2 regions of the Acidovorax sp. KKS102 genome follow, and region 2 is predicted to be linked to the other one. Evidence: riboswitches for the same ligand, from Rfam matches in the RefSeq annotation. Region 2 holds a riboswitch; the other holds the start of a gene.
What was found. Region 2 has a riboswitch for thiamine pyrophosphate ahead of C380_RS10120 (cytosine permease). Riboswitches for the same ligand answer to the same signal wherever they lie in the genome.
Positions count from the first base shown of each region.

Region 1 (14,363 bases), 1.4 Mb from region 2:
TGGCGTGGGGCTGGGCGGCAGCGTGGAGAAGCTGCACTGGCTGCCTGAGGCGCACACCGACTTTCTGATGGCCGTGATCGGCGAAGAGTTTGGCCTCGTGGGGGTGGTGGCGCTCATCATCCTGTTCCTGTGGATGACCCGCCGCATCATGCACATCGGTCGGCAGGCCATTGCGCTGGACCGGGTGTTCTCCGGCCTCGTCGCACAGGGCGTGGCGATCTGGATCGGCTTCCAGGCCTTCATCAACATGGGCGTGAACCTGGGCGCGCTGCCGACCAAGGGGCTCACGCTGCCGCTGATGAGTTTTGGCGGGTCGGCGATTCTGATGAATCTGGTGGCGCTGGCGGTCGTGCTGCGCGTTGACTATGAAAACAAACTCCTCATGCGCGGAGGCCGCGTATGAGGAGTTTGTTTCACCAAAACAAGCTGCAGCAGCGTGCAACGCTGCCGAATGCGCAGCATCCGATGCGAGGAGGGCGGGTATGAAGCAGAAGACCGCCCTCATCATGGCCGGTGGCACCGGTGGCCACATCTTCCCCGGTTTGGCTGTTGCCGAAGAGTTGCGCGCGCGCGGCTGGCGCGTGCACTGGCTGGGCGCTCCCGGCAGCATGGAGTCGCGCATCGTGCCGCAGCACGGCTTTGCGCTGGAACTCATCGATTTCTCTGGCGTGCGCGGCAAGGGGCTCGTCACGCTGGCCCTGCTGCCGCTGCGCCTGTTGCGTGCGTTCTGGCAGGCGCTGCAGGTCGTGCGCCGTGTGAAGCCCGATGTGGTGGTGGGCCTGGGCGGCTACATCACCTTTCCGGGCGGGATGATGGGCGTGCTCGCGGGCAAGCCTCTGGTGCTGCACGAGCAGAACTCCGTGGCGGGCATGGCGAACAAGGTGCTGGCCGGTGTGGCCGACCGGGTGTTCACCGCCTTCCCCAACGTGTTCAAAAAGGGGCAGTGGGTGGGCAACCCGCTGCGTACCGCCTTCACACAGCAGCACGGCCCGGCAGAACGGTTTGCGGGCCGCAGCGGCCCGCTGCGTCTGCTGGTGGTGGGCGGCAGCCTGGGCGCGCGTGCGCTCAACGAGATCGTGCCCCAGGCCATTGCGCTGATGCCTGCCGACCAGCGCCCCACCGTAGTCCACCAAAGCGGTGCGGCGCAGATCGATGCGCTGCGAGCCAACTATGCCGCCGCGGGTGTCGAGGCAGAGCTGACGCCTTTCATCGACGACACCGCCAGTGCGTTTGCAGTGGCCGACATCATCGTCTGCCGGGCGGGGGCGAGCACCGTCACCGAGATCGCGGCCGTGGGCGCCGCGTCCATCTTTGTGCCCTTCCCGTCGGCCGTGGATGACCACCAGACCACCAACGCGCAGTTCCTGGTGAATGCGGGCGGCGGCTGGCTGGTGCAGCAGCGCGACCTGACGCCGCAAGGGCTGTCTGAAATGCTATTGAAATTGGAGCGGTCCACGCTTGTGGATGTAGCGCTCAAGGCCAAAAACATGCAAAAAATCAACGCCACCCGCGAAGTGGTGACTGCCTGCGAGGAGTTGGCATGAAACACGCGATTCGCCACATCCACTTCGTCGGCCTGGGCGGCGCCGGCATGAGCGGCATTGCTGAAGTGCTGTTCAACCTGGGCTACCGCATCTCGGGCTCGGACCTGGCCGACAGCGCCACGCTGCGCCGCCTGGCCGACTTGGGCATCAAAACCTGCCTCGGCCACGCGGCCGCGCACATCGATGGTGCCGACGCCGTGGTCACGTCCACAGCAGTCACATCGGACAACCCCGAAGTGCTGGCCGCACGCGAAAAGAAAATCCCCGTGGTGCCGCGCGCGCTGATGCTGGCCGAGCTGATGCGCCTCAAGCAGGGCATTGCCATTGCGGGCACGCACGGCAAGACCACCACCACCAGCTTAGTGACCAGCGTGCTGGCCGAGGCGGGACTGGACCCGACTTTTGTGATCGGCGGCAAGCTCAACAGCGCGGGCGCCAATGCCAAACTGGGCAGCGGCGACTACATCGTGGTCGAGGCCGATGAGTCCGATGCGTCGTTCCTGAACCTGCTGCCCGTGATGGCGGTGGTGACCAACATCGATGCCGACCACATGGAGACCTACGGGCACGACTTCGGCCGGCTCAAGGGCGCGTTTGTGGACTTTCTGCACCGCATGCCGTTCTATGGCACGGCCATCCTGTGTGTGGACAGCCCCGCCGTGCGCGACATCCTGCAAAGCGTGACCTGCCCCGTCACCAGCTACGGCTTCGCGGAAGACGCCCAGGTGCGTGCCATCAACGTGCGTGCCGATGCCGGCCAGATGCGCTTCACGGTGCAGCGGCGCAACGGCGTCACGCTGCCCGACATGGAGGTGGTGCTCAACCTCGCGGGCGAGCACAACGTGCTCAACGCGCTGTCGGCCATTGCCGTGGCGGTGGAGCTGAACATCCCCGATGAGGCCGTGCAACGCGCGCTGGCGGGCTTCAAGGGCGTAGGTAGGCGCTTCCAGCGCTATGGCGATCTGCCCGCGAAGGACGGCGGCACCTTCACCGTCATCGACGACTACGGCCACCACCCGGTGGAAATGGCTGCCACGCTGGCAGCCGCACGTGGCGCGTTTCCCGGGCGGCGCCTGGTGCTGGCCTTCCAGCCGCACCGCTACACGCGTACGCGCGATTGCTTCGAAGACTTCGTCAAGGTGATCGGCCATGCCGACGCGGTACTGCTCACCGAGGTGTATGCCGCAGGCGAGGCGCCGGTCGTGGCTGCCGATGGGCGCTCGCTGGCCCGTGCCTTGCGTGTGGCGGGGCGCGTGGAGCCTGTGTTTGTGGACAACGTGGCCGATCTGCCCCAGGCCATTGCCGACAACGCACGCGCGGGCGATGTGGTGATGTGCATGGGCGCCGGTTCCATCGGTGCCGTGCCCGGCAAGGTGGTTGAGATGCTACAAAATAATGAGCTGAAAGCGCGTGAAGGGAGCGCACCATGACCCTTCCTGAATCGAATATCGACGTGAAATCGCTGGGCAAGGTCGCCGTCCTGATGGGCGGAGACTCGGCCGAGCGCGAGGTGTCGCTGATGTCGGGCAGCGGCGTGCTGCAGGCGCTGCGCTCCCGTGGCGTCGATGCCCATGCGTTTGACCCTGCGCAGAACGCGCTGGGTGATTTGAAGCGCGACGGCTATGCGCGCTGCTTCATCGCACTGCATGGTCGCCATGGCGAAGACGGCACGGTGCAGGGCGCGCTGGAGCTGCTGCGCATTCCGTACACCGGCCCTGGCGTGATGGCGTCGGCGATTGCCATGGACAAGGTCATGACCAAGCGGGTGTGGCTGGCCGAGGGCCTGCCCACGCCGCGCTATGTGTGGCTGGCCCCTGACCGCCAGCAGCGCGAAGTGGTACGCACCGTGCCCGACGAGCTGGGTCTGCCCCTCATCGTCAAGCCGCCGCGCGAAGGTTCGTCCATCGGCGTGACCAAGGTGCGCGGCTATTCCGACATGCAGGAGGCCGTGCAGCTGTCGGCCCAGTACGACCCCGACGTGCTGTGCGAAGAATTCATCGAGGGCGAAGAGGTGACCTGCCCCGTGCTGGGCCAGGGCGCCAATGCCCGTGCGTTGCCGGTGATCCGCATCGTGGCGCCCGATGGCGCCTATGACTACCAGAACAAGTACTTCACCGACGACGTGAAGTACCAGTGCCCGAGCGGCCTGCCCGAGGCCGAGGAGCGCGAGATCCAGCGCATCGTGCTGGAGGCCTATCGCACCCTGGGCTGCCGGGGCTGGGGCCGCGCCGACCTGATGATCCGTGCGAGTGACCGCAAGCCCTTCCTGCTGGAGATGAACACGTCCCCCGGCATGACAGGCCATTCGCTCGTGCCCATGTCGGCCCGGGCCTCAGGCATCAGCTACGAAGAGCTGTGCCTGCGCATCCTTGCGGATGCGGCACTGGACACGCCCGCAAAGCCAAAGGCTGCCTGATGAATCAGACGCTGCCCGCACCCCTGGACGTCAAGCTCATGAACCTGACCGCGTCGGTCCTGTTCGTGGGCTGCGCCATGGCCGTGCTGGCGGCGGGCGCGTGGTGGGTGCTGCGCTACCCCGGCTTTGCCATTGCACGCATCGTGGTGCAGGGCGAACTGGTGCACAACAACGCGGTGACGCTGCGGGCCAACGTGGCGCCGCACCTGGTGGGCAACTTCTTCACGGTGGACCTGCGCGCGGCGCGCGAGGCCTTTGAGCAGGTGCCCTGGGTTCGCCGCGCGCAGGTGCGGCGGGTCTACCCCGGCAGCCTGCGTGTGGAGCTGCAGGAGCACGACGCCGTGGCGTACTGGGGCCCGGACACCGGCTCGGCGCTGGTCAACAGCCAGGGCGAGGTCTTCGAGGCGAATGTGGGCGATGTGGAGCAGGAAGGCCTGCCGCGCCTGCAGGGGCCAGCGGGCACCTCGGCCGAGGTGCTGCAGATGTACGGGCTGCTGGAGCCGGTGTTCCAACCGCTTGGGCTGGATGTGGAAGAGCTGGAGCTGACAGGGCGGGGCGGCTGGCGCGCCACCCTCGACAGCGAGGCTGTGGTGGAGCTAGGCGGCGGTACGCCGCAGGAAGTGGTGCAGCGCACGCAGCGGTTTGTGCGAACCCTCACCCAGGTGGCCGCGCAGTACGGCCGCCGCGTGGATGCGCTGGAGTCGGCAGACCTGCGCCACGCCGGGGGCTACGCGCTGCGCCTGCGGGGCGTGACCACGGTGAGTGCAGACGCAACCGGCGCCACGGCCGTGCGCAAGAGGTGATGGCATGAGGAACAACAGGACTGGACGCAGCATGCTGCAGGCCCCGAGAGGGCGGTGTGAGGGCTTGGTGGGACAGCGGGACAGAACCGAGAAGGGCATAGACTGATATGGCAAGAGAATACAAAGACGTCGTCGTGGGGCTGGACATTGGCACCGCCAAGGTCATGGCCGTGGTGGCCGAGGTTCTGCCCAATGGCGAGCTGAAGCTCGCAGGCTTGGGCGTGGCCCCGAGCAATGGTCTCAAGCGGGGCGTGGTGGTCAACATCGATGCCACGGTGCAGAGCATCCAGCAGGCCCTGAAAGAGGCCGAGCTGATGGCGGACTGCAAGATCCAGCGCGTCTACACCGGCATCACCGGCAGCCACATTCGCGGCCTCAACTCCAGCGGCATGGTGGCCGTGAAGGACAAGGAGGTCACGTCGGCCGACGTGGCTCGCGTGGTGGAGACGGCCAAGGCCATCAACATCAGCAGCGACCAGCGCCTGTTGCTGGTGGAGCCGCAGGAATTCGTGATCGACGGGCAGGATGTGAAGGAGCCCATCGGCATGAGCGGCATCCGCCTGGAGGCCAAGATTCACATCGTGACCGGTGCACAGAGTGCGGCCGAAAACATCATCAAGTGCGTGCGCCGCTGCGGCCTGGAGGTCGAGCAGCTCATGCTGAACCCGTTGGCCAGCAGCCAGGCCGTGCTGACCGACGACGAGCGCGAGCTGGGCGTGGTGGTGGTGGACATCGGCGCAGGTACGACGGATGTGGCCATCTTCACGGGTGGTGCGATCCGTCACACGGCGGTGATCCCGATTGCGGGCGACCTCATCACCAGCGACATCGCGATGGCGCTGCGCACCCCTACGAAGGACGCCGAAGACATCAAGGTGGAAAGCGGCTACGCCAAGCAGCTGCTGGCCGACCCCGAGGCGCAGGTGGAAGTGCCCGGCCTGGGCGACCGCAGTCCGCGCATGCTCAGCAAGCAGGCGCTGGCCGGTGTGATCGAGCCGCGTGTCGAAGAAATCTTCTCGCTCGTGCAGCAGGTGGTGCGCGAGTCGGGCTACGAAGAAGTGCTGTCGTCGGGCATCGTGCTCACGGGCGGCAGCTCGGTGATGCCCGGCATGATCGAACTGGGCGAAGACATCTTCCTTAAGCCCGTGCGGCGCGGCATCCCCAAGTATTCCAGCGCTCTGGCGGACATGGTGGCTCAGCCCCGTGCAGCCACGGTGATGGGCCTTCTGGAAGAGGCCCGACTGGCGCGCCTGCGCGGCTTCAAGGTGGCTCAGAAGAGTGGGTCCATGAAGACCGCATTCGGTCGCTTCAAAGATTTCATCGTGGGGAATTTCTGACCATGAAATATCCCCTGTGGCTAGCGCGTGGGAGCCCTCACCAGATACCGCGCGAGCGATGGCGATGTACAGGACCGCCACGCACTACAAGAAAAATGATCCCATCTCTCAATTGGCAATTGCATACGAATTTAGAACCAGGAGCTCCAAGATGACCATCGAAATGATCGAAGCCGAAGAATTCAACCAGGGCACCCAGATCAAGGTGATCGGTGTGGGCGGCGGCGGCAGCAATGCCGTCGAGCACATGATTGCCCGCAGCGTCCAGGGCGTGGAGTTTGTCAGCGCCAATACCGACGCGCAGGCGCTCACGCGCAGCTCGGCCCACCGCGTCATCCAGCTGGGCAACAGCGGGTTGGGCGCAGGGGGCAAGCCCGAGAAGGCCCGCGACGCGGCCGAGGCAGCGGTGGCCGATATCCGTGAAGCCATTTCCGGCGCCCACATGCTGTTCATCACGGCGGGCATGGGCGGCGGCACGGGCACGGGCGCGGCGCCCGTGATCGCGCGCGTGGCCAAGGAGATGGGCATCCTCACCGTGGGCGTGGTCACCAAGCCTTTCGACTGGGAAGGCGGTCGCCGCATGAAGAATGCGGACGATGGTCTGGCCGAACTGGAAGCCAACGTGGACTCGCTGATCGTGGTGCTCAACGAGAAGCTGCTGGACGTGCTGGGCGACGACATCACCCAGGACGAGGCCTTTGCGCACGCCAATGACGTGCTCAAGAACGCCGTGGGCGGTATCGCTGAGATCATCAACGAATACGGCCAGGTGAACGTGGACTTTGAAGACGTGCGCACCGTGATGGGCGAGCCCGGCAAGGCCATGATGGGCACGGCCACGGCCAGCGGCCCAGACCGTGCACGCATCGCTGCCGAGCAGGCGATTGCCTGCCCGCTGCTCGAAGGCATCGACCTGTCGGGCGCCAAGGGCGTTCTGGTGCTGGTCACAGCCAGCAAGGGCAGCCTCAAGCTGTCCGAGTCGCGCCAGGCCATGAACACTATCAACGCCTACGCATCCACCGATGCGCATGTGATTTTCGGTGCCGCCTACGACGAAAGCCTGGGCGATGAGATCCGCGTGACCGTGGTGGCCACGGGCCTGTCGCGTGCCAATGCACGCCGCCAGCCCATCTCGGTGGTGCAAGGTGGTCTGCGCACGGGCACGGACAACATGGCCTACCAGATGCCCGTCGCAGGTGTGGGCACGCTGGGTGGCGCCGTGGGCGTGCCAGGCGGCCATGCAGGCAGCGCACAGGCCGACTACGGCAGCATGTCGGTGCCCAGCGTGTGGCGCACCAACCGCACGCAGGCGGCAGCCCGCGTGGATGCCCTGTCGTCGGGCGGCATGGATGACCTGGAGATCCCCGCCTTCCTGCGCAAGCAGGCGGACTGAGAGCCCCGCTGATCGCACTTCGCCTCCCCTTGATGGGGGGCATAAAACAAAAAGCCCTGCCAGCGCAAGCTGGCAGGGCTTTTTTACTGGTGTGGTGTGCTTCAGCGCGCGTTCAGGCCTGGGTGGCCCCAGGCCTCTCAGCGATCAGAAAGACTCCCAGTCATCGTTGTTGTCTGCCGCAGGCTTGGGGCTGCTGGCCTTGGGGGGCAATGCCGCCGCTGGGGCAGGTGAAGGCGCCGCTGGGCGAGGGGCTGCCGGCGCCTTGGCCAGGGCTGGGCGGGGTGTTGCGGCGCGCACTGCAGGAGCCACGGCGGGGCGTGGCGCGGCTGCGGGCCGGCTGGCCGGGGCGGGCGCGGAGGTGCTGCCGTTCACACGGAAGAGCGCCACCACCTGGGTGAGCTTCATGGCTTGCTCGCGCAGACTGTCGGCGGCGGCGGTGGATTCTTCCACCAGTGCCGAGTTTTGCTGCGTCATCTGGTCCAGCTGGTTCATGGCCGTGTTGACCTGCGCAATGCCCTGGCTCTGCTCCGACGTGGCGGCACGGATCTCGCCAATGATGTCGGTCACGCGCTGTACGCTGGCCACGATCTCCGTCATGGTGGCACCCGCATTGCCCACCAGGGCCGTGCCGGACTCCACCTTCTCGACCGACGCGCCGATCAGCGACTTGATCTCCTTGGCGGCTTCGGCGCTGCGCTGCGCCAGGCTGCGCACCTCGCCGGCCACCACAGCAAAGCCCCGGCCCTGCTCGCCAGCACGGGCGGCCTCCACGGCGGCATTGAGCGCCAGGATGTTGGTCTGGAACGCAATGCCGTCGATGACACCGATGATGTCGCTGATCTTCTTGCTGCTGGCGTTGATGTCCTGCATGGTGGACACCACCTGCGACACCACCTCGCCCCCGCGTGCCGCCACTTCGGCGGCGGACGTGGCCATCTGGTTGGCGGTCTGGGCGGAGTCGGAGGTCTGCTTCACCGTGCTGGTCAGCTCCTCCATGCTGCTGGCTGTGGTCTGCAGGTTGCTGGCCGTGTCTTCGGTGCGGTGGGCCAGGTCGTTGTTGCCTTGCGCAATTTCGCTGGACGCGGTGGCGATGCTGTCGGTGGCCGAGCGCACTTCGGTCACCAGCTTGCGCAGCGAGGTCACCATGTGTGCGAGGCCGTCCAGCATGGAGCCCGGAGGGGCGGCCGGAATCTGCGCGTCCAGGTTGCCTTCGGCCACCTCGGACATGATGGCAATGGCATGGGTGGGCTCGCCGCCAATCTGGCGCAATACCGAGCGCGACACCAGCAGGCCGATCACCCCCACCGCCACAAACACCGCCAGCACCAGCGCCAGGCTCGACCACAGGGCCTGGCGCAGCATGACATCCACGTCGTCCGTATACAGCCCGGAGCCGACCATCCAGTTCCAGCCATCCACCTTGACGATGTACTGCAGCTTGGGCACGGGCGTCTGCTGGCCGGGACGCGCAAACATGGTGGGCACAAAGGCCTTGCCATCCTTGCTGTTGCGCATGCCGTTGACCAGCAGGCCGATGATGTCCACGCCCGAACCGTCCTTGACCTTGCCGAGCATGTCCTGCCCGTCCCATTCGGTCTTGAAGGGGTGCATCACGCCCACGCCCTCCGTGGTCCAGATGTAGAAATATTCGGTCTTGCCCTCGGGGCCGCCGTAACGGGCAATGCGCAGGGCGTCCTTGGCGGCTTTCTGCGCATCTTCCACCGACATGGCGCCGCTGGCGGCCTTGGCTTGGTAGCCGACCACGATGCTGTGGGCGGACTGGACGGCGGTGGTCAGCATGTCCTTGCGGGACTCGGTGATCAGCCGTCGCTCCTGGAGGAGGGACAGGATGGCCATGATCAGCAGCGCCGTGAGCGCGGTGCCGATCATGAGCATGACCTTCATCTTGAAACTGAGCTTGCTCATGGGAGTCTCCTGTGGGGCGGGTTTCATGTGTTCATGTTGTGGTTTCCAAGGCCCTCTGTACCAAATTTTGCGACCAAGCATGGGGCCTGCACAGTAGGTGAAAACGCGGCGGTAGCTCTACGTAGCCGACAAGACCTCGGCGCGTGCGGGGCGGTGCCGCAGAAACTAAAATGCACGGATGCTCCAGCAACGCACCCTCAAGACCCTGACCCGCGCCGTAGGCGTGGGTCTGCACAGCGGCCAGCGGGTCGAGTTGACCCTGCGGCCCGCGCAGCCGGACACGGGCATCGTGTTCCGGCGGGTAGACCTGCCGCAGCCGGTAGACATTCCCATCCGTGCCGAGGCGGTGACGGACACGCGGTTGGCGTCCACCATCGCGGTGGGCAATGCCAAGGTGCACACCGTGGAGCATCTGATGTCGGCCTGTGCGGGGCTGGGCATTGACAACCTCTACGTGGACATTACGGCCGAGGAGGTCCCCATCCTCGACGGGTCTTCAGCCTCGTTCGTGTTCCTGCTGCAAAGCGCCGGGGTGGAGCTGCAAAACGCGCCCAAGCGCTTCATCCGCGTCACCCGCCCCGTGGAGGTGCGCGAGGGTGAAGGCGCCAACGCCAAGTGGGCGCGCCTCACGCCGTACCACGGCTACAAGCTCAGTTTTGAAATCGACTTCGACCACCCCGCCGTAGACTCCACCGGCCAGCGTGTGGAGTTTGACCTGGGGCAAGGCAACTACAGCCGCGACATCGCTCGCGCGCGCACCTTTGGCTTCACCCGCGATGTGGAGATGATGCGCTCCAACGGCCTGGCGCTGGGAGGCGGGCTGGACAACGCCATCGTCATGGACGACTACAAGGTGCTCAACAGCGACGGCCTGCGCTACGACGACGAGTTCGTGAAGCACAAGATCCTGGATGCCATGGGCGACCTGTACCTCATTGGCAAGCCGCTGCTGGCCGCCTACAGCGCCTTCCGCTCGGGCCATGCCATGAACAATTTGCTGCTGCGCGAGCTGCTGGCCCAGCGCGATGCCTGGGAAGTGGTCACCTTCGAGGATGAGCGCCAGGCACCCACCGGTTTTGCGCAGCCTGCGCGTGCCTGGTAGGGCCCGTTGGCCATGTTGATCTTTCGCTGGCTGGCCATGCTGCTGCTCTTGGCGGCAGCCGTGTCCTTTGCGTTTTATGCCGGCACCGGGCAGCCGCGCTACAAGCGCCTGGGGCTCGTCATCCTCAAGTGGACGGTGATTGCCGCTGTGTTCTTCTTTGCGGTGATTCTCATCGGCCGCCTGGCCTGATGTATCGGCTGATGCGCGGGCTCTGCGGGCCCGTTTTTTCCTCTGCCCTATACTCGCGCCTGCTCCGGGGTGTGCTGATGCGCTGAGATGCAAGGGTCCTGAAGGAATTCAGGCGAGCTTGCGAACCCGACGAACTTGATCCGGTTCATACCGGCGGAAGAAGAGCCGACCTCCTTGTCCCCGTGCCCGCAGTCCCTGTAGGCACGCCATGCCTCAGGGGCTGCCATGCGCAGCCGCCCGAGGGGCGCACAGGTCCATTCCGGAGCAGACCCCACCGCCACCGGAACCAGGAGACCTGCCCATGAACGCCCCCGACCCCCACGCCCAGCTCGCTGCCTCCGAAAAGTTTGCCGAGCTGCTCGCCCGCACCCGCGAACCCTTCCCCGCATCGCGCAAGGCCTATATCCCCGGCCAGCTGCACACCGACCTGCGCGTGCCCGTGCGCGACATCGCGCTCACCAACGGCGAGCTCGTCAGCGTGTACGACACCTCGGGCCCCTACACCGACCCGAATGCCGTGATCGATGTGCGCCAAGGCCTGGCCAGCGTGCGCGGTGGCTGGATCACCGGCCGGGGCGATGTGGAGCAGTACGAAGGCCGCGCGCCCGTGGCGCTGGACGACGGACAAAAGAGCGAAGACGCCACCCGCCTGGCCCAGCTGCGCGCCGAGGCTGCGGCCCTGCAGCGCCAGCCCCTGCGCGCCAAAGCCGGTGCCAACGTTACGCAGATGCACTACGCCAAGAAGGGCATCATCACGCCCGAGATGGAATACGTGGCCATTCGCGAAAACGGCAAGCGCGAGTGGATGGCGCAGTACATGGCCGACGCAGGCCGTGAGAAGCGCCTGATGGGCAACCCGATGGGTGCCAGCATCCCGCGCATCATCACGCCCGAATTCGTGCGCGACGAAGTGGCCCGGGGCCGCGCCATCATCCCCGCCAACATCAACCACCCTGAAGTCGAGCCGATGGCCATTGGCCGCAACTTCCTGGTCAAGATCAACGCGAACATCGGCAACTCGGCCGTCACGTCGAGCATTGAAGAAGAAGTGGAAAAGCTTGTGTGGGCCATCCGCTGGGGCGCAGACAACGTGATGGACCTGTCCACCGGCAAGAACATTCACACCACGCGCGACTGGATCGTGCGCAATTCGCCCGTGCCGATTGGCACGGTGCCCATCTACCAAGCGCTGGAAAAGGTGGGCGGCGTGGCCGAAGACCTGACCTGGGAAATCTTCCGCGACACGCTGATCGAGCAGGCTGAGCAGGGCGTGGACTACTTCACCATCCACGCGGGCGTGCGTCTGGCCTACATCCACCTCACGGCGCAGCGCCGCACGGGCATCGTCTCGCGCGGCGGCTCCATCATGGCCAAGTGGTGCATGGCGCACCACCGCGAGAGCTTCCTGTACGAGCACTTCGAGGACATTTGCGACATCATGAAGGCGTACGACGTGTCGTTCAGCCTGGGCGACGGCCTGCGCCCCGGCTGCGCCTCTGATGCCAATGACGAAGCGCAGTTTGCCGAGCTGCACACGCTGGGCGAGCTGACCCAGGTGGCCTGGAAGCACGACGTGCAGACCATGATCGAAGGCCCCGGCCATGTGCCCATGCACATGATCCAGGCCAACATGACCGAGCAGCTCAAGACCTGCCACGAAGCGCCGTTCTACACCCTGGGCCCGCTGACCATCGACATCGCGCCGGGCTATGACCACATCGCCAGCGCGATTGGCGCGGCCATGATCGGCTGGATGGGCACGGCCATGCTGTGCTACGTGACGCCCAAGGAGCACCTGGGCTTGCCCGACCGTGACGACGTGAAGCAAGGGATCATTGCCTACAAGATTGCCGCCCACGCGGCCGACGTGGCCAAGGGCCACCCCGGCGCCCGCTCGCGCGACGATGCGCTCAGCCAGGCGCGCTTCGACTTCCGCTGGCAGGACCAGTTCAACCTGGGCCTGGACCCGGAGACGGCCAAGGAATACCACGACGAGACCCTGCCCAAGGACTCGGCCAAGGTGGCGCATTTCTGCTCGATGTGTGGGCCCAAGTTCTGCTCGATGAAGATCACCCAGGAAGTGCGCGACTTTGCCGCGCAAAAGGGCGTGGCCGAGGCCGAAGCCCTGGCCCAGGGCATGCAGGCCAAGGCGGCCGAGTTCCAGCAGGGCGGCGGCGAGCTGTACATCCCCCTCAAGCCCGTGTGATGGCAGCGGCGCAATAAGCGCAGCTACTGGCCCCGAGGATTCCCTGAAACAGGGCCCCTGGGCCGTGCTTACCCTGTGCGGCGGACGGCCTGGCCCGGCATATAGTCCCGCCCACCCCCGGCCCAGAAGGTGGGGGGTGTGTGTGGCACCAAATTTGCTATGCTGGACTATCTGTTAAAAAATGTAAGGAAGAGCCATGAACGCTCTCGGCCGCTTCTCCATCCGCACGCGTCTCTACTTCGGAACCGTCTTCTCCCTGATCCTTCTGGTCGTCATCGGTGCCATGGGCTACGTAGCCCTGGACCGCACGCGCGGCACCCTGCAGGTGCTGTTTTCAGAGCGGGTGCAGACGCTGACCGACATGTCCGAGCTGCGCACCACCCTGGGTGACCTGCGCCGGACCGAAAAAGACATCATCATCAACTTCAACAACTCGGTCGAGGTCTCTGCCCTGCGCGAGTCCTGGGCCAAGACCCTGACCTCCCTGCGCAAGCGCCTGGCCGATGTGCGCCAGGTGCAGTCGGGCGATGCCGATTTTGTGGCCTCCATCGACAAATCGCTGGACGAGATCAAGCAGTACGAAACCGGCATTTCGCCCATCTTCGAGAAGATCGAAGGCGCGCAGCTGGACGGCGCGGGTGGCGGCGCCTACGCCGATCGCCTGAAGGTCCACATGGAGGCCACCGACAAGCTGTTCTCCAGCCTCGCGGACTCGGCCCGTGCGCAGATGGACGAGGCCCGTGCGGGCGTCGAATCACGCACCTCCACCATGGCCGCGCTGATCGGTGTGGGCCTGGTGCTGGCGCTGGCGGTTCTGATTCCGCTCACGTTCTTCAGCGTGCGCTCCATCACCAAATCCATCGGACAGGCGCAGGAGCTGGCCGAACGCATTGCCAGCGGCGACCTGTCGCGCGATGTGGCGGCCATGAACCAGGACGAAGTGGGCCAGCTGGTGGGCGCCATGGGCCGCATGCAGGACTCGCTGCGTGACCTGGTGCGCCAGGTGCAGGACGCGGCGGGCAACATCTCCACCGCCAGCTCCGAGATCGCCAGCGGCAACCACGATCTGAGCCACCGCACCGAGCAGACGGCGGCCAACCTGGAAGAGACGGCTTCGTCGATGGAAGTGCTGACCAGCACCGTCCAGCAAAGCGCCCAGGCCTCGCGCCAGGCCAGCGACTTCGCGTCGACCGCTGCCGAGGTGGCCGCACGCGGCGGCGCCGTGGTGTCGCAGGTGGTGACCACCATGGACCAGATCACCACCAGCTCGCGCAAGATCGCCGACATCACGGGCGTGATCGATTCGATTGCGTTCCAGACCAACATCCTGGCGCTGAATGCCGCCGTGGAAGCCGCCCGTGCCGGTGAGCAAGGCCGTGGCTTTGCGGTGGTGGCCAGCGAGGTGCGCAACCTCGCGCAGCGCAGCGCCGAAGCGGCCAAGGAGATC
Region 1 covers NC_018708.1:827,833-842,195, forward strand. The annotation lists gene ftsW (putative lipid II flippase FtsW) at 1-403, shown strand, start outside; gene murG (undecaprenyldiphospho-muramoylpentapeptide beta-N-acetylglucosaminyltransferase) at 483-1,544, shown strand; gene murC (UDP-N-acetylmuramate--L-alanine ligase) at 1,541-2,974, shown strand; gene C380_RS03735 (D-alanine--D-alanine ligase) at 2,971-3,960, shown strand; gene C380_RS03740 (cell division protein FtsQ/DivIB) at 3,960-4,763, shown strand; gene ftsA (cell division protein FtsA) at 4,871-6,100, shown strand; gene ftsZ (cell division protein FtsZ) at 6,252-7,493, shown strand; gene C380_RS03755 (methyl-accepting chemotaxis protein) at 7,638-9,419, opposite strand; gene lpxC (UDP-3-O-acyl-N-acetylglucosamine deacetylase) at 9,598-10,521, shown strand; gene C380_RS25220 (hypothetical protein) at 10,534-10,710, shown strand; TPP riboswitch at 10,766-10,889, shown strand; gene thiC (phosphomethylpyrimidine synthase ThiC) at 11,012-12,916, shown strand; gene C380_RS03770 (methyl-accepting chemotaxis protein) at 13,113-14,363, shown strand, end outside.
Region 1: linked by a shared signal. The riboswitch ahead of thiC (phosphomethylpyrimidine synthase ThiC) and the one ahead of C380_RS10120 (cytosine permease) in region 2 are both predicted to bind thiamine pyrophosphate.

Region 2 (14,363 bases):
TCGCATCCCGCCAGTGGTCGTTGATGAACAACAGCGCGCCCGTGCCTTGCACGGCCTCGACGGCGGCCTGGACTTCGGCCCGGATGGCGCGGTCGTCTTCCGATTTGAAGCGCAACTGCACCGTGGGCACCCCGGCGCGTGCCATGCGGCCCACCCACTGGGCGTCAGGCAGCACGGCATACAGGCCCAGGCGGTCGGGGCACGCGGCAAACTGCTGGGCGCGCGGAAGGCGCTGCAGGCCAAAGTCCTGGGGTTCGTCGGGCCACTGCTCGGGCTGTGCGCTGCCGGTGCGCAGCGCGCGCGCCTGCCAGGCGCGGGCCAGGCATTCGGCGTCGTGGGCAATGAAACCCAGCTGGCTGCAAGCCTGCAGCGCGGCCAGGTACACAGGGTCCTGCGACGTGGGTGTGGGCACGGGCTCAGGCGCAAACCCTGCAAAGGTGGCCGCGTGGTGGCTCAGGATGGCGTTCGCCAGGGCAGTGGTGTCATGCATGGGCGTGGTGCCAGAAAGGGGTGCCCAGCACGGGGGTGCTGGGCTGGGCGGCATCTTGGGCGGCCATGGCACCGGCCAAGCGGGCTGCGCGCCCGGCGCTCACGGCATCGGCAAACGCACCGGCCATGGCCACCGGGTCTTGGGCCAGGGCCACGGCGGTGTTCAGCAGCACGCCGTCGTAGCCCCATTCCATGACTTGGCAGGCGTGCGAAGGCAGGCCCAGCCCGGCATCGACCAGCATGGGCACATTCAGGCGCTCGCGCAGTGTCTGCAGCGCGTAGGGGTTGACCGGGCCGCGCCCGGTGCCGATGGGGGCGGCCCAGGGCATTACGGCCTGGCAGCCCACGTCCACCAGGCGCTGACACAGCACCAGGTCTTCGGTGCAGTAGGGCAGCACCTGAAAGCCTTCTTTGATGAGATGCTCGGCCACGCCCACCAGGTTCAGCGTGTCGGGCTGCAGGGTGTAGTCGTCGCCGATCAGCTCCAGCTTGATCCACGGGGTGTTGAATACCTCGCGCGCCATCTGTGCGGTGGTGATGGCCTCTTGCGCGCTGTGGCAGCCGGCGGTGTTGGGCAGCACGGGCACGTTGAGTTTGCGCAGCAGCTCCCAGAAGCTGCTGCCGCTCTCGGCCGGGTTGCTACCCTGGCGGCGGAGCGAGGCGGTGACCATGGCGGGCCGGGCGCGCAGCACGGCGGCTTCGAGCACGGCGGGCGAGGGGTAGCGCGAGGTGCCCAGCAGCAGGCGGCTAGCGAACGTCTGGCCGTACAGCACCAGCGGGTCTTGGGGCGTCGGAGTGGTCATTGGATTACTATGGTTTTGATAGCTGTTGGCGCATGTTTTGTATGCGCTAGCAGCCATTTTGATTGAGTTTTTACTACCTCAGCCGCCAGTGACCGGCGAGATGATCTCCACGCGGTCGCCAGGCTGCAGGGCATGGGCGGCGTAGCGGGTGTTGGGCACAAAGGTGGTGTTCACGGCCACGGCAAACGGGGGGCGCGCTTCGATGGCGGCCACGGCATCGGCCACGGTGGCGCCTTCGGGCAGTTCGTGCGGGACTTGGTTGATCGAGATGTTCATGCAAATGCGGGGGCGGCAACGCCGGTCGGTGCGGGGGCGGTGGGCTCCAGTTCCAGCCGGAGGTCAAAACGTTTGGACAGGGTCGATTGTCCCGTGTTCAGCACCTCCAGGGTCACGTCCAGCATGGCGGGCGAGATCATGAAGCCGTGGCGGTACAGGCCGTTGATCTCCAGCACGCCCGGGCGGGTCTGGCGGATGGCGGGCAGGTTGTCGGGCAGCGTGGGGCGGCACTGCGTGGCCAGCTCCAGAATCCGCCCTTCGCCGAAGCCGGGGTGCACGGCGTAGGCGGCGCTCAGCAGCTCCAGGGTAGAGCGCACGCTCGCCGGAGAGCGGTCGTCGGACTCGATCTCGGTCGCGCCGATGACGAACAAGTGGTCTTCCTTGGGTGCGATGTAAATGGGGTAGCGGGGGTGCACCAGCCGGGTGGGGCGCTGCAGCGTCACGTCGGGCGCGTGGATGCGCGCCACTTCACCGCGCACGCCCCGCAGCGCGCTCCACTGGCCCTTGGCGCCCAGGCCCCGGCAGTCCAGCACCCGGTCGGGCTGGCCGTGGGCGCCGGGCGTGAAGGCGTCGGGCGACTGGGGCGTGTGCCAGTGCGCCCGCACTCCGAGGCGCTCCATTTCCACCAACAGGGCGGCCAGCAACTGGCGGTTGTCCAGCTGGCCCTCGCCGGGCAGGTACAGGCCCTGGTTGAAGCGGTGCGCAAGGGCGGGCTCCACCTGTTCCAGGGCGCCGCTGTCGAGCTTTTGCAGGGGGGGCAGCTCGGGCAGGCTGCGCTGGTTGTTTTCAAGCTGGCGGGTGAAGCGCTGGGCTTCGGCCACGTCTTGGCGGTGCCACACGATCAGCGTGCCGGCCTGCTGAAAAAACACGGGTTCTGACAGGGCTGCCAGCAGCTCGGGCCAGCGGGTCAGCGCGTGATGGCCCATGCGGACCACGCCGGGTTCGGTGATCGCGGACTCTGCCAACGGGGCCAGCATGGCCGCAGCCACCGTGGCGGCCGAGTTCTCGGCGGCGGGGCCGCCCGCGTCATAGATATCCACGCGGTGCCCCTGGCGCGCCAGCTCCACGGCCAGCAGACGGCCCATCAGGCCTGCGCCCAGGATGGCAAAGGAAGAAGGTTGAAGTGACATAGATCCGTCAGTGTGTCCGTGGTGTGGCAAGCGGCCATGGACAAAACGGGGTCACCGTTGATGGAAACTCCCCACGCCAGCATGACCTGGATCGGGTAGCGGGGCTCCTGCTGCGGTCGCAGTGCACAGGGTTCTGTACAGGCCCCAGGGTATTTCTCAGTCGCACGCCCAAGAACAGCATCTTGATGGCAGGACACCCCTGTTTCGTCCGGAAAATGAATTACAGCACATCCCCCATGTGCCCCGTTTTGACGTGGCGCATAGGCCATAATTTTTGCCATGATTTCACCGACGACCTCCTTGCCCTCGACGGGCCACCGCTACGCACGCGTGCTGTCCATCGCAGGGTCCGACAGCGGCGGGGGCGCAGGCATCCAGGCCGACCTCAAGACCTTCAGTGCGCTGGGCTGCTACGGCATGACGGCCATCACCGCCATCACGGCCCAGAACACCTGCGGGGTGACGGGCATCCACGGCATTCCGCCCGAGATGCTCAAGGCCCAGATCGATGCGGTGGTGCAGGACATTGGCGTGGACGCCGTCAAGATCGGCATGCTGCACTCGCCCGACGTGGTGCATGTGGTGGCAGACGCCATTCGGACCTACCAGCTGCCGCACGTGGTGCTGGACCCGGTGATGGTGGCCACCAGTGGCGACCGGCTGATTGCGCAGGAGACGGTGGCCGTGCTGGTCCGAGAGCTGTTTCCGCTGGCCGAGGTGGTCACGCCCAACCTGGACGAGGCCGGATGGTTGCTGGGGCGTCGCATCGAAGGCGTGGAGGCGCTGGAGCTGGCCGCGCAAGACCTGCTGCGGCTGGGCGCCCGCGCGGCATTGCTCAAAGGCGGGCACTTGCCGGGCGACTGGGTGGTGGATGTGCTGGCCGTACAGGGTGGAGAACACGAATCAGGACACGGCCACCGGTTGCAGTCACAACGCATTGCCACCCACAACGGGCATGGCACGGGCTGTACCCTGTCGTCTGCGATTGCAGCCCACCTGGCGCTGGGCCTACCGCTGGAGCAGGCCGTGGAGCGGGCACGGGCTTATATCCTGGGGGCCATTGCTGCCGGAGCGAATGTGACCACCGGCCGGGGCCACGGCCCCCTCAACCACGGCTACGCGCCGGTGGCACAGCGGGTGTTTCAGGCGCTTTAGAGCGGTTTTTTAAGTGTTTTGAGGCGCAAGCGCTAGTCAATCATGTGCCGATTGCTCCTCTTTTGATAGTGCTTTGGCGGCGACTCAGCGTGCCTTGGGCCGTGTCGCCCAGGCCAGCACAAAGCTGAACGCCAGCGCGGGCAGCGCAGAGCCCGCATCAGGCAGCACCCTGGGCGCCAGGTGGTACACCGCGATGCCGGCCAGCCAAATGGCTACGGGCGCTGCATTCACCTTGCGCGCCGCCGCCAGCAGGGCGGGCGCATCGGTGCCAAAGGCCAGACGCCCGAGGATCACGCCAAACAGCGGCACGAACACCGAGCTGAGCAGCAGCAGAAACGGTTCCAGGCTGTGCATGGGCAGCACCAGCGCCAGCCCGGTGCACAGCGCGGCCACCAGCAGGCCCCAGGCGCGCACACCCCAGCGCGGCAGCAGGCTATGGGCCGACACGGCGCCTGAATACGCGTCGCCATAGGCGTTGTCCACCTCGTCGATCAGGATCAGCGACAGCGCAATCAGCCCGCCCTGGGCCAGCAGCAGCGCCTGCACCAGGTCTTGGCTGGGCAAGGTCAATGCCACCAGCACACCCAGGCTGTAGCACCAGATGTTGGCCAGCGCATAGCCCAGCCACGTGCCGCGCAGTGCGGAGCCACCGTTCTTGCCATGGCGGGCGTAGTCGGCCACCAGTGGCAGCCACGAGATGGGCATCGCAAGCACCAGGTCCAGCGCGGGCAGCACGCCCATGCCGCCGTCGCCCTTGCGCGTCCACAGCGCCTCAAAGCCTTGCGTTTGCGCCAGCGACAGGAACTGCCACGACAGCCACAGCAGCGACAACACCACCAGCGGCAGCGCGATGCGCGCAATCAGCTTGCGCACCAGCTGCACCATCGATCCGCTGATCAGCAGCATCACCACGCCGCCCCACAGCAGCGTGGCCAGCACGGGCCAGTGGGCGCCCGCCATGGCGCCCGACTGCTGGCCAATCGCCACGGTGGCGTCACGCATCACCACCAGCTCGAACGTGCCCCAGCCCACCAGCTGCACGATGTTCAGGATGATGGGCAGGCTGGCAAAGGTGCGGCCATACACCGCGTGCATCAGCCCGGCACTGGCCAGGCCGCTGTCGCAGCCCAGCTTGGCCACCCAGCCCAGCAGGCCCGCGCCCACGATGGAACCGGCCACGATGGCGATCAGGGCCTCTTTGGTACCCAGCGCGGGCATCAGGTACGCCCCGACCTGCATGACGAGCAGGCCAACACCCAGGCTGAACCAGAGCGAGGCGTGGTCATGCCACTGGAAGACGCGGCGGTCGGGGGAGACGGGGGCCAGCGCTTCGTTGGTGGCGTGCGTGGCAGGCGATGAGGACATGGAATGGCTCCGTAAGCAGATACAGAGCAGGGGCGGCCCGCCGGTGCGCCCGGATGTGTTCAGGGCCGTGCTTTGGCGGACTTGCTTCCCTGCGCGAGGATGATCTCAATCAGGTTCAAAGGGACTCTCTCAGTCGAAGCGGGCGGGCCCACATCGACACCCCTAGCGGTAGCGCTTGCTAAAGCAGCGCGCTGCGGATTGTAGTGGTGTGCGGCCGTCGCGCGCCCAGTCAGGCAGCGGTGGCCGGGGCCACACCCAGCAACTGGTGCAGGCGCGGGCTGGTGGTGGTGTATTGCAGGGCCACCTTGTCGCCCTTGAGCGCCTCGGCCGCGCCAAAGGCAGCCAGCGTGGCCTCGTGGAAGCCGCACAGAATCAACTTGCGCTTGCCGGGGTAGGTGTTGATGTCGCCCACGGCGTAGATCCCGGGCACGCTGGTGCGGAAGGCCTCGGTGTCCACCACCAGCTGTTTGCGGTCCATGGCGATGCCCCAGTCGGCGATGGGGCCGAGGCGGGGGGAGATGCCAAGCACGGGAACCAGCAGGTCGAGTGCCAGGGCACGGGTGCTGCCGTCGGGGTCCACCAGCTGCAGTGCGGTGAGGCGGTCGCCTGCGGTGTCAATGCCGGTGATCTGCGCGGCCTCGACGTGGATGCGGCCTGCGTCGCGCAATTGCTGCAGGCGTTGCAGTAAGGCGTCAGGCGCCTGGAAAACGTCGCGGCGGTGCAGCAGGCTCACGCGGGCGGCTTGACCTTGTTCGGCCAGTTCCACCGCGCGGGCCACCGCGGGCTCGTCGCCGCCGTGCACGACCACGTGGCGACCGGTCACATCCACTGTCGCGGGCAGGCTCTGGTAGTGGACCTGGGTACCGACGAACCGCTCGATGCCGTCCACCTTGAGGGTGCGCGGCACAAAAGCGCCCACGCCGGCGGCAATGAACACGCTGCGGGCCAGCAGTTGTGCGCCTTGCGAGGTTTCGACCAGCAGGCGCCCGTCCGCTTGTACGGTGAGGGCGGACACCAGCGTGTTCAGGTGCCACTGGGTCTTGAACGGCGCGGTCTGCTGAAGCAGCAGACCAGCCAGCTCGCGCCCGGTGCACACCGGGATGCCCGGGATGTCGTAGATGGGTTTGTCGCCGTACAGCTCGACGCACTGGCCCCCTGCATGGGGCAGGGCGTCGATCAAGTGGGCGGTGATGCCTTGCAGGCCCAGCTGGAAGACCTGGAACAGGCCTACGGGACCTGCGCCGATGACAACGGCGTCGGTCTCGACCACGGTGGGCGCTTGCAAAGTCTCGGTCACCAGTGGCGCGCGCGGCGGGTTACTTGATCAGTTCGTTGACCTTGCCCGGCTTGCCGTTCCACTCGTCAGCGTCGGGCAGTGCAGGCTTGCGCTTGGTGATGCTCTTCCAGCCGTCGGCAAAGGCCAGGTCGGCGTTGAGCTTGATGAAGGCGATCTGGTCGGCCGGCAGGTCTTCTTCGGCAAAGATGGCGTTGGCCGGGCACTCGGGGATGCAGACGGCGCAGTCGATGCATTCGTCAGGGTCGATGACGAGCATGTTCGGGCCTTCGCGGAAGCAGTCCACGGGGCACACGTCCACACAATCGGTGTACTTGCACTTGATGCAGTTTTCGGAAACGACGTGGGTCATGACAGGAGTTGTGTGGGTCGGTGAAAACCCTCGATTTTAAAAGCTTTCACCGACCTTTGGTTGCAGGGTCCCTCACCCCGATGGGGTGACTGGGGCTTGGGGCGCTGATCTGGATCAGTTGACGAGCACGGCGCCAGCGGTTTTGTGGCTGGCGGTGTCCACCAGAATCAGCGAGCCCAGCACGCGGGCCTGGCTGAATGCTGCGGCGGGAATCGCCTCCTGCAGCAGCAGGTCTACATGGCCGATGGCATTGGGATCGAGCTGTGTGGCGGCTTCTTCGGCCAGCGTGTTGATGTTGAGCTTGTGCACCACGGCCTTGACCTTGGCCTTGACCCAGCGGTGGCCATGCAGCGCCCAGTACACGCGGCCTGCGACCAGGGGCTCGTCGTCCATCCAGGCGACCGTAGTGTGCAGCTCGCGGCTGGCGGGCCAGGCCGGGGTGGCGGCGGGTGTGTCGCCAAAGTCGTCGTCGGCAGCCGGCGTTGCAGCAGCCGGGGGCGCGGCCAGGATCCAGTCGCCGCGCGATACGTCCACCTCGCGGTCCAGGATGATGCCGGCGCTGGTGCCTGCGGGCACGTCCTTGGGGCGGCGGGCGTGGTCCAGCACCTGGGCCACGGTGGCCAGCTGGCCGCTGGGGAAGATCTGTACGGCGGTGCCGGGCGCAAAGCGGCCTGCGGCCACGCGGCCCCAGAACACGCGGCGGCCCTGGCTGGTGTCCGACGAGGACGAGAACTTCTCGACCCACTGCACGGGGAAGGCCGGTGCCAGCGCTGTGTCGGCTGGGGTGTTGGGCAACTCTTCCAGCACTTGCAGCAGCGTGGGGCCGGTGTAGCCGCACCAGCCGGCATGGGCATCGACCACGTTCCAGCCCTTGAGGGCGGACACTGGCACCGTGGCACGCACGGTAATGCCGGCGGCCTTCGCAAAGGCATCCAGGGCGCCTTGGATGTGCTTCCAGGCCAGCGCGGGGTCTTCTACCGCGTCGAGCTTGTTCACGGCAAACACCAGCGAATGCACGCGCAGCAGGTGCACCAGCAGGCTGTGGCGGCGGGTCTGCGGCAGCAGGGCCAGGCCGGGGTTCTTCCAGTCAAGCTTGGTGGCATCGACCAGCACCACGGCGGCGTCGGCGCTGGATGCGGCCGTCACCATGTTGCGGGTGTACTGCTCGTGGCCGGGCGCGTCGCCGATGATGAACTTGCGCTCTTCGGTGGCGAAGTAGCGGTAGGCCACGTCGATGGTGATACCTTGCTCGCGCTCCGCGCTGAGGCCGTCGGTCAACAGGGCCAGGTCGGTCTCGCCCTGGCGCTGTACGCCGGCCAGGTGGTCTTGCAGCACGGCCTTGCTGTCCACCAGCAGGCGGCCAATCAGCGTGCTCTTGCCGTCATCGACGGAACCACAAGTGATGAACTTGAGGGCGGAGATATGGTCGTTTTGGCTGGTAGCGCTAGTGTTATTTGCGCTGGCAGCTATTGAATTGATAGCGGTCATCAGAAATACCCGTCCTTCTTGCGCTTCTCCATCGAAGCATCCGATGTCTTGTCGTCCATGCGCGTGGCGCCGCGCTCGCTCACGTCGGCGGCCAGGGTCTCGATGACGATCTCGGCCGGGGTGGCGGCGGTGCTCTCCACCGGTGCGGTGCAGGTGATATCGCCCACGGTGCGAAAGCGCACGTCGCGCGTTTCCACCACGTCGCCATCGCGCGCGGGGGTCAGCTCGGTCACGGGCATCAGCAGGCCCTTCTTGTCCACCACCTGGCGCTTGTGCGTGTAGTAGATGCTGGGCAGGCCGATCTGCTCGCGGTCGATGTACTGCCACACATCCAGCTCGGTCCAGTTGCTGATGGGGAACACGCGGAAGTGCTCCCCGGGCTGCAGGCGGGTGTTGAACAGCGTCCACAGCTCGGGGCGCTGGGCCTTGGGCTGCCATTGGCCGAAGCTGTCGCGGTGGCTGAAGATGCGTTCCTTGGCGCGGGCCTTTTCTTCATCGCGGCGGGCGCCGCCGATGAGGGCGTCAAAGCGGAACTCTTCGATCGCTTCGAGCAGCGTGACGGACTGGTGCACGTTGCGGCTCTCGCCCGGGTGGGCCAGGCGCACGGTGCCGCGCGCCATCGAATCCTCCACGCTGCGCACGATGAGTTCGGCGCCCAGCTCCTTCGCGCGGAAGTCGCGGAAGTCGGTCACTTCGGGGAAGTTGTGGCCCGTGTCGATCATCAAGAGCGGGTAGGGAATGCGGCCCGCACCAAACGCCTTTTCAGCGCACTTGAGCATGACCAGCGAATCCTTGCCGCCCGAGAACAGCAGGGCGGGGCGCTCGAAGGCGGCGGCGACTTCGCGCAGGATGAAGATGGTTTCTTCTTCCAGGGCGTCGAGGTGCGAGTTATTGAGGTGGTAGCTCATGTTGTTGGTCTTTTTCTCAAGCAGCGCTGAGTCGGTGCGGGCGTTCATGGAGGTGTCCGGTTTCAGTGGGCCAGATGCAGGCCGCACTCGCGGTTGTCTTCGCCCTTGGTCGGGTCCACGTAGTCGAAGTTGTTGGGCAGGCCGTGCTTCACGCAGTATTCGTGCAGGTCCTTGGACGACCAGTGCAGCAGCGGCGCCACCTTGATGAGGCCGTCGGGGTTGATGCTCACCGGGTCCATCTGCGCGCGCACGGCGGTGTCGGTGGCGCGCAGGGCGGTGAACCAGACCTTGGGCGCGGTCTCGCGCAGGGCGCGGGCAAAGGGCTCGAGCTTCACTTCTTCGGTGAAGGCCGCATGGCGCGGGTCGCCCAGCGCGGGCGTGGGGCCATCGACGGCCTCGCGGTGGGCGCGCGAGCGCAGGGGCAGGTAGATCTTCAGGTTCAGGCCCAGCTGCTTGGTCACCTCGTCGGCAAAGCGGTAGGTGGCTTCGGTGTTGTAGCCGTTGTCCATCCACACCACGGGCACGTCGGGGTTCACCTGCGTGACCAGGTGCAGGATCACCGCTTCGAACGGGCGGAAGTTGGTGGTGACGATGGTGGGCTGGCTCAGGCCCAGGGCCCAGGCCACCAAGCCCTGCGCGTCGCGGCCCAGGTCGGCGTTGATGCGGGCGAGGTCGATGGTGGTGTTGTTCATGGCGTGGGGGTCTCTCGCATTCATGATCAGGCGGCCTCGCGGAAGTGGGGCAGGGGGTGCGTCACGTCGCCCTGGTAGAAGGCTTTGAAACGGTCGAACTGGCGCTGGGCGTCGGCCATGTCCACGCCTTCGCGCAGCACGGCCACGTCAAAGCCGCAGCGGGCCATCTGTACCAGCTGGTCGATCAGCACGTCGCCCGTGGCGCGCAGCTCGCCCGCAAACTTCAGGCGGCCGCGCAGCAGGCGGGCCTGGCTGAAGGCCCGGCCGTCGGTGAACTTGGGGAATTGCAGGTCGATGCGGTCCACGCCCGCCAGGTCCAGCTCGAAGGGGTTGGCGTCGTTGGGCAGTTCAATCACTTTTTGGCCTGCGGGGCTTGGCTGGTGCTCGTGAGCAGCTATTATTTTCATAGTATTCAGCTTTCAGGCGGCTTCGGTTTCGGCGGGGTGGCGCGCGGCGTTGGCAGCGGCCTTGAAGGGGTCGAGGCCGACACGGCGCACCGTGTCGATGAAGTTTTCGTAGCGTGGCCCCTCGGCGTCGCTGGCCAGCAACTGGCGTTCGGCGCGGTAGGTGGCCAGCAGGGCTTCGATGACGCCGGGCACTTCAGCGGCGCTGAACGAGGGGCCGATGATCTTGCCCGGCGTGGCGGGGCCCGAGAGGTCGGAACCATCGGCCCCGCCCAGCGTGATCTGGTACCACTCCTTGCCGTCTTTATCCACGCCCAGGATGCCGATGTGGCCGCTGTGGTGGTGGCCGCAGCTGTTGATGCAGCCGCTGATGTGCAGGTCGATCTCGCCCAGGTCCCACAGCTCGTCCAGGTCCTGGTAGCGCTCGGTGATGGCTTCGGCAATCGGCAGGCTGCGCGCGTTGGCCAGCGAGCAGAAGTCGCCGCCGGGGCAGGCGATCATGTCCGTCAGCAGGCCGATGTTGGGCTTGGCCAGGCCCAGCGCCTTGGCGGCCTGGTACAGCGCGGGCAGCTGGTCGCGGCGCACCCAGGGCAGGAGCAGGTTTTGCTCGTGCGTCACGCGCATTTCACCCGCGGAGAAACGGTCGGCCAGGTCGGCGGCGGCTTCCATCTGCTCGGCCGTGGCGTCGCCAGGGGCGTAGCCCAGGCGCTTGAACGACAGCATCACGGCGCGCAACTGCGGGTGGCGGTGGGGCAGCACGTTGCGCGTGAGCCAGCGGCCGAAGTCCTTGTCTTCTTCGGCCGCGGTGCGCAGCAGGGCCAGGGTTTCGGCCTCGGCATCGGCGGGAGAGAGGTCCAGCGCGGGTTCGTGGAAGTTGGCGGCCACGCGGTCGTACTCGGCCTGCGTGATGGTGTGGGGGCCGCCTTCCACTTCCACGATCTGGCGGAACTCCTCTTCCACCTGGTCCACATACGCCTGGCCTTCGGCCTTCACCAGAATCTTGATGCGCGCCTTCCAGCTGTTGTCGCGGCGGCCGTAGCGGTTGTACACGCGGATCACGGCCTCCAGGTAGTTCATGAGCTGGTTCCAGGGCAGGAACTCGCGCAGCACCGGGCTAATGGTGGGCGTGCGGCCCATGCCGCCGCCCACGCGCACCTTGAAGCCCAGTTCGCCAGCGTCGTTCTTGACCAGCTGCAGGCCCACGTCGTACCAGCCCAGCGCAGCGCGGTCTTCGCGCGCGCCGTTGATGGACACCTTGAACTTGCGCGGCAGGAAGGCGAATTCAGGGTGCAGCGTGCTCCACTGGCGCAGGATTTCGGTGAAGGGGCGCGGGTCGGCGATCTCGTCGGCGGCGATGCCGGCCAGCGCATCGCTGTTGATGTTGCGGATGCAGTTGCCGCTGGTCTGGATGCCGTGCAGGTTCACGGTGGCCAGCAGGTCCATCACATCGGCCGCCTTGGACAGCGGAATCCAGTTGTACTGCACGTTGGTGCGCGTAGTGAAGTGGCCGTAGCCGTACTTCAGCTTGGTGCCGATGCGCCGGCCGTCGGCCAGCGGGATCTCGCCCAGCTTCTCCTGCGTGGCCTGGGCCTCGGCCAGCAGGGCGGGCTCGGGCTGGTCGTATTCGCGGGCCACGCGGGCCAGCACGCGAAGCTGGGCGCTGGAGAGCTCGCCATACGGCACGGCCACGCGCAGCATGGGCGCGTAGCGCTGCACGTACCAGCCGTTTTGCAGGCGCAGGGGGCGGAACTGCTCTTCGGTCAGCTTGCCGGCTTGCCAGCGTTCGAGCTGGTCGCGGAACTGCTCGGCCCGCAGGCGGATGAATTGGCGGTCAAAGTCGGTGTATTGGTACATCGTGGAGCACTCAGATCAGAATCAGTTTGAAGCCCGCCCAGGCGAGCAGCAGGGAGAGGGCCGAGCGGATGAGGCGCTCAGGGGTGCGGGTGACCAGGCGCGAGCCCAGCCAGATGCCCGGCAGCGAGCCAGCCAGCAATTGTGCAAGCAAAGGCCAGTCCACCGAGCCCAGAGAGGCATGGCCGAGGCCCGCCACCAGGGTCAGCGGAACGGCGTAGGCAATGTCGGCGCCGATGATGCGCGGCAGCGGCAGCAGGGGGTACACCAGCAGCAGCACCGTGACGCCGATGGCGCCCGCGCCCACGGAGGTGAAGGTGACCAGCGTGCCGATCACCGCGCCCAGCAGCACGGGCAGGCTCCAGTGGCGGGGGCGGGTGGCGTCGCCGGTGTGGGCCTTGCGGGCGGCGTTTTGTGCGGCCTGGCGCTGGGCAGAGAAAACAATGGCCTTGTAGAGCGTGGCGGCGGCCGTGAGCAGCAGGGCAAAACCCAGCGTGGTGGTCATGATGCGCTGGGCGGTGGCGCTGGCCGGGCCCAGGGTGTGCAGCGCCCACAGCGCCAGCAGGGCGGCTGGAATGCTGCCTGCGCACAGCTGGCCCACCACTTTCCAGGGCACCAGACGCTGGCGGGCCAGGCTGACGGTGCCGCCCATCTTGGTGAAGGCCGCAAACAGCAAATCGGTGCCCACGGCCATGTGGGGCTTGATGCCGAAGAAGAAGATCAGGATCGGCGTCATGAGCGAGCCGCCGCCCACACCAGTCAGGCCCACGATGAGCCCAACGGCAAAGCCCGCAAAAACAAACGCCAATTCATGCATGGCGGCGAATGTAGAGGGGCTTCTTATGGATGCAAACTATTGTTTTGCTCTGCCAATATGTCGATTTGTTTATAAGTAAGGATTGGCGCGGGCTGGCAGGGGGGATGCTTGAGCCGCCTGCCGTGCTGGATCTATTGCAGCCGCTCGGTGCCCAGCGCCTTGGCCAGCCGCGCATCCAGCGGCAGCGGCTCGCCCTGCAGCCGGGCTGCGAGCAGTTCGCCGCACAGCAGCGCCAGCGTCAGCCCGCGCGCGCCCATGGCCGTGCTGGCCCACAGGCCGGGCAGCTGGGCTGCATCCACCGGGCCCACGATGGGCAGGCGGTCGGGCGCTGTGCAGCGCACGGCGGCCCAGGTGCGCAGGGCGGGGGGCTCCCCTGCGGCGGGCTGTAGAGCCGGGGCGTTCAGTGCCTGGGCGAACAAGGGTTCCAGCTGGGGGGCGATGCCGGGCAGCAGGCCCTGCAGCTTGGCCCAGTTGGTGGCGTGGGCTGCGTGGATGTCGGCATCGGTGGGCGGCAGGGCCTGCACATCGCGCTCAAAGGTGGAGCCCATCACCCAGCCTTGGTCGTCATCGGCTTGATCGCCCAGCGGGAAGCGGGGCACCAGGTTGCCGTTCCCGTTGGCCGGGAACGGAATCCATGGCAGCAGCGGCTTTGCTGGGTCGGCATGTTTGCCCCACGACACCTGCCCGCGCACCGGCTGCAGGGGCCAGCGGTGGTTCAGCAGAGCCAGGCTGCCTGCGCCCGCTGCAATGACCACGGTGGGTGCCTCGGCCAGCACCTGGCCCTGGGCATCGAGTGCCTGCCAGGTGGTAGTGGCGGGGCCGTGCGCAGTGGAGGGTGCTTCCACACGCCGCAACTGGGCCACTGCGCAATTCCCCCGCCATTGAATGCCGGGTTGGCCCAGCAAGGCCCTGGCCAGGCGCGCCGGGCGCACCCAGCCCGCCTGGTGGTGCCAGCAGGCCGTCGCGTCAGGCGGCAACTGGGCAGCGGTCAGGGCCGCAGATGGCGCAGGCTCGCTCCAGGCGGCGCCTGGCCCTTGGGGCCAATCGGGCGACAGGCCGGGGCTGCCGTCGGTGCGGTGCTCCAGCACGCCGCAATGCGCCCAGTCCACCCCCTCGTTCAGCAGCCAGCGGGCCTGCTCCAAGGTGGTGCGGATGCCGCTGCGCGACAAGCGCGACAGCACGCTGTCGTCGGGCGACACATGGGGGGCAAACACCCCGGCGGGCAGGGCCGATGCGCCCGCAGCGGGCTCGGGGGCCTGGTCCAGCACCGTGACCTGCCAGCCGCGCCGGGCCAGGCTGGCTGCGGTGGCCGCCCCCGCAATGCCGCCGCCGATCACGA
Region 2 covers NC_018708.1:2,201,989-2,216,351, forward strand. The annotation lists gene C380_RS10095 (thiamine phosphate synthase) at 1-490, opposite strand, end outside; gene C380_RS10100 (thiazole synthase) at 483-1,292, opposite strand; gene thiS (sulfur carrier protein ThiS) at 1,371-1,568, opposite strand; gene thiO (glycine oxidase ThiO) at 1,565-2,698, opposite strand; gene thiD (bifunctional hydroxymethylpyrimidine kinase/phosphomethylpyrimidine kinase) at 2,978-3,853, shown strand; gene C380_RS10120 (cytosine permease) at 3,938-5,218, opposite strand; TPP riboswitch at 5,288-5,392, opposite strand; gene C380_RS10125 (NAD(P)/FAD-dependent oxidoreductase) at 5,448-6,488, opposite strand; gene fdxA (ferredoxin FdxA) at 6,535-6,864, opposite strand; gene C380_RS10135 (sulfate adenylyltransferase subunit 1) at 6,979-8,352, opposite strand; gene cysD (sulfate adenylyltransferase subunit CysD) at 8,352-9,308, opposite strand; gene C380_RS10145 (phosphoadenosine phosphosulfate reductase family protein) at 9,323-9,952, opposite strand; gene C380_RS10150 (DUF934 domain-containing protein) at 9,979-10,359, opposite strand; gene C380_RS10155 (nitrite/sulfite reductase) at 10,372-12,210, opposite strand; gene C380_RS10160 (sulfite exporter TauE/SafE family protein) at 12,221-13,024, opposite strand; gene mnmC (FAD-dependent 5-carboxymethylaminomethyl-2-thiouridine(34) oxidoreductase MnmC) at 13,156-14,363, opposite strand, start outside.